Regions from separate parts of the Pseudoxanthomonas sp. CF385 genome, predicted to be linked through region 1. Evidence: riboswitches for the same ligand, from Rfam matches in the RefSeq annotation. Region 1 holds a riboswitch; the other holds the start of a gene.
What was found. A riboswitch is a leader RNA that binds a small molecule or an ion and turns the genes downstream of it on or off. The one in region 1 is predicted to bind cobalamin.
Positions count from the first base shown of each region.

Region 2: it holds a riboswitch for cobalamin, as region 1 does, so the genes downstream of both, btuB (TonB-dependent vitamin B12 receptor) here and BLT45_RS01195 (ribonucleoside-diphosphate reductase subunit alpha) in region 1, are expected to answer to the same signal.

Region 1 covers NZ_FNKZ01000001.1:275,827-281,721, reverse strand. The annotation lists gene BLT45_RS01215 (SIR2 family NAD-dependent protein deacylase) at 1-282, shown strand, start outside; gene BLT45_RS01210 (hypothetical protein) at 344-1,015, shown strand; gene BLT45_RS01205 (alpha/beta hydrolase) at 1,236-2,147, opposite strand; gene BLT45_RS01200 (2-oxoadipate dioxygenase/decarboxylase HglS) at 2,281-3,645, shown strand; cobalamin riboswitch at 3,912-4,131, shown strand; gene BLT45_RS01195 (ribonucleoside-diphosphate reductase subunit alpha) at 4,406-5,895, shown strand, end outside.
Region 2 covers NZ_FNKZ01000004.1:47,530-53,424, forward strand. The annotation lists gene bioD (dethiobiotin synthase) at 1-526, opposite strand, end outside; gene BLT45_RS17070 (TMEM175 family protein) at 531-1,256, opposite strand; gene BLT45_RS17075 (GAF domain-containing protein) at 1,339-1,824, shown strand; gene BLT45_RS17080 (TfoX/Sxy family protein) at 1,821-2,189, shown strand; cobalamin riboswitch at 2,291-2,511, shown strand; gene btuB (TonB-dependent vitamin B12 receptor) at 2,630-4,501, shown strand; gene BLT45_RS17090 (DUF3861 domain-containing protein) at 4,554-4,865, opposite strand; gene BLT45_RS17095 (PadR family transcriptional regulator) at 4,862-5,452, opposite strand; gene dinB (DNA polymerase IV) at 5,533-5,895, opposite strand, start outside.

The DNA.
Region 1 (5,895 bases):
GCCGCATGCGGGGATCGCATCCGTCCGGGCGTGGTGTGGTTCGGCGAAGCCTTGCCGGACGATGCGTGGAGCGCGGCCACCGATGCGGCGATGCGCTGCACGCTGATGCTGGTCGTGGGTACGTCGGGGCTTGTTTACCCCGCCGCCGGACTGCCCGCATTGGCCCGCCGCCACGGCGCCACGGTGGTGGAAATCAACCCGGAGCCTACCGCGCTGTCCGCGGAGGTCGACCATGTATGGCGCGCGACGGCGGCGCATGGGTTGCCGCGGTTCCTGGGCTGATCCGCACGCACCGGCTTCACGCGCGGCTTGCCAGACTCGCGACGTCCGACGAGGAGACGCCATGAAGCCGATCACCCAGGTTCCGCTCTACGCGGCACTCGCCGTTGCAGTGCTGGCCGGCTGCCAGCGCGCGCCCGACGAGCAGGACGTCGACGCCGCCACGCAGGCCGCGGCCGAGATCGCCGATCCTGCGCCCCCCGTGACCGGTCGCGAAGCGCCGCAGTTCCAGTTTTCGGATGACGAGATCGGTCTCGCGCTTTTGCCCACACCGGGCTTTACCCTACGCCGCGACTTCACCCGCGACTATCTCTCTGCAGACGCGTGGAAGGCATTCGCCGCGCCTGACATGCGCGGCGAACCGCTGGTCGCGCTGGTCCTGGACGGTTCGGACAAGATCACGGCCGCCGAACTCCGCATCGGCACCAGCACCGACAGCCACGCCGTCGTCACCTGCCTGGATCCGCCAGAAGGCGCGACCACCGAACCGCCCGATGAGGTGCGCATCGACGGCCAGGCGTTCCATCATTTCCGTGCCGGCGATGCGGCGATGAGCCACTACCAGTCGGTCGACGCGTACCGCCATGTGCGCAACGAACGCTGCATCGCCATCGACCTGTTCGTCGCCGGCACGCGTCCCGAGGTCTACGACCCGCCAGCCACACCGCCGTTCGATGAAGCGACGGCGCGTGCGCGCCTGCAGGAGGCGTTGGCGGCGGTTCGGATCATCCGCTGACGGCTTTTCCATTTCCCTTCTCCCCGCGCGCGGGGAGAAGGTGCCCGGAGGGCGGATGAGGGCGCTTCTCTTCGGCGTGGATGCGTTCACCAAGCGATATCTCCGAATCGTCGAACGCGGAATGATCCTGGCGGACTTTCCTCTCCCGACTCGGTTTGCCCCTCACCCGCCTTCGGCACCCTCTCCCCGTTTCACGGGGCGAGGGAGACTTCGGCCAGGACTACTGCAACTGCTTTCGCACGAACGCGTCCACGGTGTTCGTGTAGCCGGACGGCAACCCGAGGTCGCGGTTCACGTCGCCATGCGAGAGATCCTCCGGCAGCACCTCCATCGGCACGCCCAGCGTTTTCGCCTTGTCCGCCATCGCTCGCCCCTGCGGGCATGCGTCCTTGCGGCGCGAGGAGCAGACGAACAGCATCGGCACCGCGTCGCGGGTGAGCTGGTGGTAGGGCGAGGCGGCGATCCAGTCGCTGCGGTCGCTCCCGAACGCGCGCTGGTAGATGCCGGGCAGCGGTGGCCGCTGCATCGTCTGCGGGACGTCCAGCCCGCCACTGTCCAGCGACACCACGCCGCGTGGCTGGGTCGCGCCGGCGTCGCGCCACAGCGTCGACGACGCACCGACCAACGCGATCAGGTGCGCGCCGGCCGAGTGACCCATCAGCACCACACGCGAGGCATCGCCGTTCCATTCGGGCGCGCGCTTCTGCACCGCGGCCAGCGCGCGGGCGACATCGCGCGCCTGGTCGAGCGGTGCGGTGTCCGGTCGCAGGCGGTAGTTGGTGGAGACCAGGATGTAGCCCTTCGGCAGCCAATAGGCGGCCTTGTTCTCGACCACGCCCGGGTTGTCCTTGTTGCCGTTGGCCCAGCCGCCACCGTGGACGAACAGGATGATCGGCGCGTGCTTGGGCTGCGCCGGCAGGTAGACGTCGAAGCGCTGGCGCGGATCGTCGCCGTAGGCGACATCGCGCATCGCACGCGCACCGGCCGGCAGGGCTGGCGCACGGGCGGCGGGCTGGCGCGACGCATCGCGCATCTCCTGCAGGCGCTCGCGGAAGGTCTGCGCCGCCAACGGCAGCGCAGCGAGCAGGGCGCAGGCCAACAGGCCGGTGCGGAGCCAGGGATGGGGCGTCATGGGGTCACCTCGCAGGGGACAACGCGCCGTCGGGCCACGGGTTGACGGCCTCCGGATCCGGCTGGCCCGCGCCCGCGTGGCCGGCGACAATACGCCCCCCCGGCGGCCCCACGCCGCCCGCACGCCGAGCCCCATGACCGCCTTCGTTTCCCCCGACCGCATCCGCGGCCTGTTCGCCCAGGCCATGTCCGACATGTACCGCGCCGAGGTGCCGCTGTACGGCGACCTGATCACGCTGGTCGGCGACATCAACACGACGACACTGCAGCGCGACGCCGCCCTGGCCGAGCGCCTGCAGCGCACCGGCGAAACCGAGCGCCTGGACCTGGAGCGCCACGGCGCGATCCGCGTCGGCACGCCGGCGGAACTGGCGATGCTGGGCCGTGTGTTCGCGTTGATGGGCATGCATCCGGTGGGCTACTACGACCTCACCGTGGCCGGCGTGCCGGTGCATGCGACCGCGTTCCGCCCACTGACCGAAGCCGCGCTGGCCGCCAACCCGTTCCGCATCTTCACCTCGCTGCTGCGCCTGGAGCTGATCGCCGACGCGACGCTGCGCGCGGAAGCCGAGGCGATCCTGGCCAAGCGCGACATCTTCACCGCCGGCGCGCGCGCGCTGGTGGACCAGGCCGAACGCGACGGCGGGCTGGACGATGCCGATGCGCAGCGCTTCGTTGCCGAAGTGCTCGAGACCTTCCGCTGGCATGGCGACGCGACCGTCTCGCTGCAGACCTACCGCGCGCTGCACGGTCTGCACCGGCTGGTCGCCGACGTGGTCAGCTTCCGCGGCCCGCACATCAACCACCTCACCCCGCGCACGCTGGACATCGATGCCGCCCAGGCGGCGATGCTGGAGCGCGGCATCCAGGCCAAGGCGTTGATCGAAGGCCCGCCGCGCCGCGCGGTGCCGATCCTGCTGCGGCAGACCAGCTTCAAGGCGCTGGAAGAGGAAGTCGCCTTCCCCGACGCCACCGGCACGCTGGTGCCCGGCAGCCACAGCGCGCGCTTCGGCGAGATCGAACAGCGCGGCCTGGCGCTGACGCCCGCCGGGCGCGAGCTCTACGACCGCCTGCTCGCGCAGGTGCGCCAGGCCGGCGGCGCCGGCAACACGTCGGCGGACTATCCGCAGCGGCTGGCGGCGGCGTTCGCGGCCTTCCCCGATGATGAGACCACGCTGCGCCGCGACGGACTGGGGTACTTCCGTTACCGCGTCACCGCGACCGGCGCTGCGTTGCCGGCCGCCGAGCGAGCGGCGATGACGCCCGACGCCCTCGTCGCGGCCGGCCATGCCGTCGCCGATCCCATCGTCTACGAGGACTTCCTGCCGGTCAGCGCGGCGGGCATCTTCCAGTCCAACCTCGGCGGCGGCGAACAGCGCGCCTACGACGCGCATGCGAACCAGGACGCGTTCGAGACCGCGCTCGGCGCGACGATCCACGACCCGTTCGCGCTGTACGCGCAGGCACAGGACGCTTCGGTCGCCGCGCTGCGCGGCTAAGGCTTCATATGCCCTCTCCCTGCGCCAGCGGGGAGAGGGTGCCGAAGGCGGGTGAGGGGCGAACGGAGTCCCACCCCCAACGCGTTTAGTCGGCAAAACGTTCGCGATCTTGGTGTCGCGCGCGGATCATCATCGCGCCTGCCCCTCATCCGCCGTTAGGGCACCTTCTCCCCGCAGGCGGGGCGAAGGAGAAATCCGTGAAACCCGCGCCAGTCCGACACCCGCTGTTCCACACAACATTTGGTGTTGACGCTTCCGGCATGCCCCACTATGTTGTGGCCGTCGGTTCCGGTGGTCGCAAGCCACGGGATTAAAACGGGAAGCCGGTGACGCGTTCGCGCCACTCCGGCACTGCCCCGCAGCGGTAATTGGGAACGAACCCGCCACCAGCACTGGGGCCTTGCCCTGGGAAGCGGCGGACGTAGGAAGAAGGCACGTCCTTCCCGCCCATGAGTCCGAAGACCTGCCGACAGCCGCGCGTAGCACACCGCGCGGTGCCGGCCGCGGAATCTCCGGGGGGAGAGGGCTGGCGAAGCAGGGCACGCCGGTCTTCCGTCCGCGCGATCTCGCCCCCTGCGACGCCGCTTCCCCACTGTGATCCTCCATCCGGCCTTGCGCAGCCCCGCGAGGGACGGGCCGCCGCGTGCACCACGCATGGAGGATTCTCGTGACCCAGATCGACAGCGCCGTCGCCGACGCCGGCACCACCCCGTCCCAGAAGGACGCCTTTTCGCTGACCCCGCCGCCCACCGCCACCGCGATGAGCGTGACCAAGCGCAACGGCGGCCGCGAGCCGGTGGACCTCAACAAGATCGTGCGCGCGGTGCAGCGCAACTGCGAAGGCCTGCACGCCATCGACCCGATGCGCGTGGCCACCCGCACCATCTCCGGCCTGTACGACGGCGCCAGCACGCGCGAACTGGACGAACTGTCGATCCGCACCGCCGCGCTGCTGACCGGCGAGGAACCCGAATACAGCCGCCTGGCCGCACGCCTGCTGGCCGGCTACATCGTCAAGGAAGTCACCGGCCAGGAGATCCACGCGTTCTCGCAGTCGGTCACCCGCGGCCACGAAGTCGGCCTGATCAACGACCGCCTGCTGAACTTCGTACAGACCAACGCACGCAAGCTCAACGATGCGCTGGACGCCTCGCTCGACCTGCACTTCGACTACTTCGGCCTGCGCACGCTGTACGACCGCTACCTGCTGCGCCACCCGCACACCCGCAAGGTCATCGAGACGCCGCAGCAGTTCTTCCTGCGCATCGCCTGCGCGCTGAGCGAAGACGTGCCCGAAGCGCTGGCGCTGTATCGCCGCATGGGCAACCTGGACTACCTGCCCAGCTCGCCGACGCTGTTCAACAGCGGCACCACGCACGAGCAGCTGTCCTCGTGCTTCCTGTTGGACTCGCCGCAGGACACGCTGGAGTCGATCTACGCCAAGTACGGCGACATCGCCCAGCTGAGCAAGTTCAGCGGCGGCATCGGCGTGAGCTACACCCGCGTGCGTTCGCGTGGTTCGCTGATCAAGTCCACCAACGGCCACAGCAACGGCATCGTGCCGTGGCTGAAGACGCTGGATTCCTCGGTCGCGGCGGTCAACCAGGGTGGCAAGCGCAAGGGCGCGGCCTGCGTGTACCTGGAAACCTGGCACGCCGACATCGAAGACTTCCTGGAGCTGCGCGACAACACCGGCGACGAAGCGCGCCGTACGCACAACCTCAATCTGGCCAACTGGGTGCCGGACCTCTTCATGAAGCGCGTCGAAGCCGACCAGGAATGGTCGCTGTTCGATCCACGCGTGGTGCCTGAACTGACCGACCTGTATGGCGCTGCGTTCGAACTGGCCTACACGCAGGCCGAAGCGCAAGGCAAGGCGATGAAGACCACGTCCGCTCGCAAGCTTTACGGCCGGATGATGCGCACGCTGGCCGAGACCGGCAACGGCTGGATGACCTTCAAGGACAAGTGCAACGCCGCGAGCAACCAGACCCTGCGCGCCGGCAACGTCATCCACCTGTCGAACCTGTGCACGGAAATCCTGGAAGTCACCTCGGCGGAAGAAACGGCGGTGTGCAACCTCGGCTCGATCAACCTGGGCCGTCACTTCGATGACGATGGCTGGTTCGATTTCGACAAGCTCGCCGAGACCGTCCGCCTGGCCGTGCGCCAGCTGGACCGCGTGATCGACCTGAACTTCTATCCGATCGAGACCGCGCGCCGCGGCAACCTGCGCTGGCGCCCGGTGGG
Region 2 (5,895 bases), on a different contig from region 1:
CGTTGGCGATCCAGCCCACCAGGCGCGCACCGTCGTCCTGGATCGCGCGCGCACTGAGGCGCGCATGGTTGATGCAGCCCAGCCGCATGCCCACCACCAGCACCACCGGCAGACGCAGTTCCTGCACCAGGTGGCGCTGGTCCAACGTGGCGGTCAGCGGCGCGGCCCAGCCGCCGACGCCTTCCACCAGCACCATGTCGGCCAGCGGATGCAGCCGCTCGAAGGCGGACACCAATACGCCCAGCTGCACGTCCACGCCGGCGTCGCGCGCGGCGATCTCCGGCGCGAGCGGCGCGGGCAGCGCATAGGGGTTCACGTCCTCGTACGGCGGCACGGGATCGCTGGCGGCCTGCAACGCGAGCGCGTCCTCGTTTCGCCATCCCCCCGGCGTCGCCTCGCAGCCGCTGGCGACCGGCTTCATGCCTACCGCGCGCAGCCCGCGGGCGCGGAACGCGTGCAGCAGCGCAGCGCTGGCGACGGTCTTGCCCACGCCGGTGTCGGTGCCGGTGACGAACAGCCTGTCCACCGGCCTAGCCCTCCACGCGTTCCGGCCAACGGCGTGTGCCGAAACGCTGGCCCCACACGTGGACGAACCCGGTGAACGACAGCAGGAAGTACACGCTGCCCGGCATGGCGACCTGCCAGGAACGCGAGTCTTCGGTCAGCAGGCCGGCGATCGCCACCGACAGCAGCCCGACCAGGACGAAGTACGCATGCGAGGCGAACTCGCCCGCGGCGTTGGCGGCGGCGTCGCCATCCAGCCCCAGCCGCGCGCGCGCGCGCCATGCCAGCGCGTACAGGCCGCCGATGCAGGCGGACATCGATGCGAACGCCAGCCCGTAGAAGGTGAACATGAAGGCCAGCGGGCGGGCGCCATTGGCGTCGTTCAACGGCATCGGCAGCCAGCCGTTGGTGATCCACGCGAAGAAGGTGCCCAGCAGCAGGCGCAGCGGATACACATAGACCAGCACCAGGAACACCAGCAGCAGGCTGAGCAGCGTGGCCGGCACCGTGCCGAGGCGGTAGCGCCGGCTCCAGCGCACGTGCGCGTACCAGAACATCGCCACCATCGCGAAGCTGGCGGCGAATGCGGGCACGTTCTTCAACGCCTGCAGCAGCGCGCCGATGCTGTCCGGGATGCGGTCCACCGAGATCACCAGCAGGGTCACCGCGAACGCGAAGGCCGCGTCCACGAACGCTTCCAACCGGGTCACACCGTGGCCGCGCCACGCGGCTTCGTCATCGCCTGCCTTCATGCTCACCCTTCTCCCCGTCGGGTCCGCCGCTGGAATGCATCATATCGGGCCGCCGCGAGGGGCCGGGAGTAGAATCGACGACATGTCATTCGCCTCCCAGACGCTCACCGGCAGCAAGCCGGAACAATACGCACAGCTGGCCGAACAGGCCCGTGCCCTCTTGGCCGGCGAACCGGACCGGATCGCCAACGCCGCCAACCTGGCCGCACTGGTCTACCACGCCCTGCCCGACTTCAACTGGGTGGGCTTCTACTTCTTCGATGGCCGGGAATTGGTGGTCGGTCCGTTCCAAGGACTACCAGCCTGCGTGCGGATCCCGTTGGACAAGGGGGTCTGCGGAGCCGCCGCACGCACCCGCCAGACCCAGCGCGTGGACGACGTGGACGCCTTTCCGGGCCACATCGCCTGCGACTCCGCATCGCGCTCGGAATTGGTGGTCCCGCTGGTGAAAGGGGGCGAACTCGTCGGCGTGCTCGACCTGGACAGCCCCCGCCTGGCCCGGTTCGATGCGGACGACCAGGAGGGCATGGAACGCATCGCCGCCATCTTCCTGGATTCACTGACATGACAGGCACCAAGCTGCGCAACATCGGCCCCAAATCCGCCGCCTGGCTCCGCCAGGTCGGCCTGCGTACGCAGGAGGACCTGGAGTCGGTGGGCGCGGTCGAGGCCTTCATCCGGGTCAAGCGCGCGGGGTTCCGGCCCAGCCTCAACCTGCTGTACGCGCTGGAAGGCGCGCTGCTGGACTGCCACTGGCAGCAGCTGCCCGAGGCGCGTCGCGGCGAACTGCTGGTGGCCTACGATGCCGCCGCCGCCCTGCTGCCGCCGCCGCGCGGCCGCCCGGCCGCCGGTCCGGTGACCACGACCCACACCGAGCCGGAAGAAGACAGCGGTCCTTCGCTGAACCTGTTCGATTCGCGCGGCGACGACTGATCGCACGTCGTAGCGTCGCGCTTGCTCGACGCCGCACACCCTCCGTTGCCGGAAAGCACCGGAGCAAGCTCCGCTCTACGTGGCGGACGGATGCTTCCCGTATACTGCGCGCGCTTTCAGGTGACCCGCGCCTCGTGCCGGGTTGAAACGGGAAGCCGGTGACCCGCCCCATGGCGGCATTCCGGCGCTGCCCCCGCAACGGTAGGCGAAGACAGCCGCGGCATCGGCCACTGTGCGTCCACGACGCATGGGAAGGCGCCACGGCGGAGTGCCCTGCACTCGTTCGCAAGCCCGGAGACCGGCCTGGGAGTCCACTGGTTGCGATGCGGAGGGCGTCGCGGCGTGCCGCGCCGCTTCGCCCGCGCTGTCCGCTCCGCTTCCCTTTCCATCGCGACTCCACGCCGAAGAATGCGCGCGGGGCGCGCGATGGAGTTGTTCCGATGCAGAGCCGTAGTGTTTCCTCCCCTTCCCTGTTGGCCCTCGCGGTCGCGATGGCGCTGCCGTTCGCGGCGCAGGCGCAGGACGCCACCAACCTCGACGAGGTCGTCGTCTCGGGCACGCGCACCGAGGTGTCCGTCGAAGACAGCCTGGTCCCGGCCCAGGTGATCGGCCGCGATGCGATCCAGCGCAGCCAGGCGCGCTCGCTGGGCGAACTGCTGCAGGGCCGCGCCGGCATCTCGATCGCCAACCAGGGCGGCGCCGGCAAGATCACCACGCTCAACCTGCGCGGCGCGGAGTCCGACCACGTGCTGGTGCTCGTGGACGGCGTGCGCATGGGCTCGGCGACCGCCGGCCTGCCCGCGCTGCAGGACCTGCCGATCGACCAGATCGACCGCGTCGAAATCGTGCGCGGCCCGCGTTCGAGCCTGTGGGGCTCGGAGGCGATCGGTGGCGTGATCCAGGTGTTCACCCGCCGTAACACCGGCAAGGTGCGCCCGAACTTCCGCATCGGCGTGGGCAGCGACAGCACCCGTGAAGCCAGCGCCGGCATCGGCGGCGGCAACGCGCGCGGCTGGTTCGGCGCCGACGTGGCGTACACGCGCACCGACGGCTTCAACGCCTGCCGCGGACGCGGGCCGGACCCGAGCATCCCGTTCGACTTCGGCGCCGGCTGCTTCACCGACGAGCCCGACCGCGACGGCTACCGCAATACCTCGGCCAACCTGCGCGGCGGTTATTCGTTCACCGACACCTTGACGCTGGAAGCCAACGCGCTTCGCGCCGACGGCGAGAGCGAATTCGACGGCAGTTTCACCAACCGCTCCGAGACCGTGCAGCAGGTGCTGGGCACCAAGCTGCGCTATGCGCCCAGCGAGAAGGTCAACCTGCTGCTGAGCCTGGGCCGCAACGACGACAAGTCCGATGACTTCCTCGACGACGTGCAGTCCGGCTACTTCGAGACGCGTCGCTACGTGGCCTCGCTGCAGGGCGACTTCAGCGTGGCGGCGAACCAGCTGCTGACCGCCGGCATCGACTGGCAGGACGACAAGGTGGAAAGCGCCACCGATTTCGACGTCACCCAGCGCGACAACCTGGCCGGCTTCGTCGAGTACCAGGGCCGTTTCGGCGCGCACCAGCTGCAGGCCAGCGTCCGCAACGACGACAACGAACAGTTCGGCAACCACACCACCGGCAGCTTGGGCTACGGCTTCGGCTTCGGCAACGGCCTGAAGCTGACCGCCAGCGTCGCGACAGGCTTCAAGGCACCGAGCTTCAACGACCTGTACTACCCGTTCTTCGGCAACCCGGACCTGAAGCCGGAAGAATCCGAAAGCGTCAACGTCGGCATCGCGCAGTACGCGGACACCTGGAACTGGACGTTCAACGTCTACCAGAACAAGGTGGACCAGCTGATTTCGTACGACGCGTCGATCTTCCTGCCCAACAACATCGACGAAGCCCGCATCCGCGGCGCCGAGTTCACCGTCGACGTCACCCTGGCCGGTTTCGACGTCGCTACGCAGTTGAGCCACACCGATCCGCGCAACCGGTCGGCGGGCGCCAACCACGACAACCTGCTGGCGCGCCGTCCGCGCAACACCGCGCGCATCGACGTGGACCGCGCGTTCGGTGCGTTCCGCACCGGCGTGACGTTCAACGCCGCGGGCGAGCGTTATGACAACCTGGCCAACACCGATCGCCTGGGCGGCTACAGCACGCTGGACCTGCGCCTGGAGTACGCCATCGCACCGGCCTGGACGCTGCAGGCGAAGGTGGGCAACGTGTTCGACCGCGCGTACGAAACCGTCGCCTGGTACAACCAGGCCGGTCGCACCTACGGCCTGAGCCTGCGCTACCAGCCGACCGAGTAATACGCCGCCACGGCGCTTGAAACGAAAAAAGCCCGGCGATGCCGGGCTTTTTTCATGCAGGTTCCGCAGGTGCGGATGGGCCTTGCTTGAGTGTCTTCATGAAATCGCGGAAATGCGGGGCGAACTCGGCGAAGAGAGGATGGCCGCGGTTCTCCAGCATCACCTCGCTGAAGAGCTTCAGGCCCACCGCCAACGGCGTGGCCGCATCCGGGGGCAGATCGTCGCGCTGGCGCAACCGCGCGACGATGGCGAACACGTCGTCGTGGTTGCCCACCTCGAAGCGCAGCGGTGCGTCGTAGGTGGACGCTGCGCCTTTCGCATCCGCCAGGTGCTCGAGGGTGACGCGGTAGCGGTGCTGCTTCATGGCGTGTCCTCCGTGGCGCGCGCAGGGGCGCCAGTGTCGCGACCGATGTCCACCGCGGCACGGTCGATCGCATCGGCGATGCGCTGCAGGGCCTCGGTGTCGGGCGTGCCGTCGGTGAAGCGCAGGCGCAGCGCGGTCTTCAGGTTCTCCATCGCGCGCTCGATCTCGGGCGCGCGCCGGGCGAGCGCGTGGCGGCGGCCTTCGCGCAGGCGCATCAGCAGCGCATCGAGATGCTCGCGCCGCGACTGCAGCTGCACGCACCCCTCGGAGGTGATGCGGTACTGGCGGCGCCCGCCGTCTTCGGCGAGGGCCTCGGCCAGGCCCATGTCCTCCAGCCAGGTGAGCGTTGGGTAGACGGTGCCGGGGCTGGGGCTGTAGTCGCCACCGGCGAGGTCGGCGATCGCGCGGATCACCTCGTAACCGTGGCTCGGCTGCGCATCGAGCACGTGCAGGACCAGCAGCTTCAACTGGCCCTGGTCGAACATGCGGCCCCGGCGACCGCGGCCGGACCCATCAGCCTCGGTACCGTGGTGGCCCGGATGGCCGTGCCGGCCGCCGCGGCCGTGGGAGGAGGAAAAAGGGGACATGGGGGGATTTCTTCGTTATCTCTAGACACACTCAAGATATATCTTGAGTGTGTCTTTTCCAATCCCCAGGCCCACCTCGTTCAACCGGCGGCCAGCTCGGTCCCGTCGAACAGGCCCGGCTGGGTCGCCCCCTCGTCCCGGTCACGGAAGCCCGACAGGCCCACGCCCACCAGCCGGTAGCGGGTCGAGGCCGGCAGGTCCACGCGCTCGCGCAGGGCCATCGCGATGTCGATGAACTCCTGGGCCGACGCCGGCGGCGCTTCCGGCGTGAAGCTGCGGGTGAGGATGCGGAACTGCGCGGTCTTCAGCTTCAGCACAACGGTGCGGCCCACGCGCTCGGTCTTGCGGCTGGCCTGCCACGCCTTCTCTGCGATGCGCACGATGTGCGGCTCCAGTTCGGACAGCAGCAGGTCGGTCGCGAACGTGTCTTCGGACGAAATCGA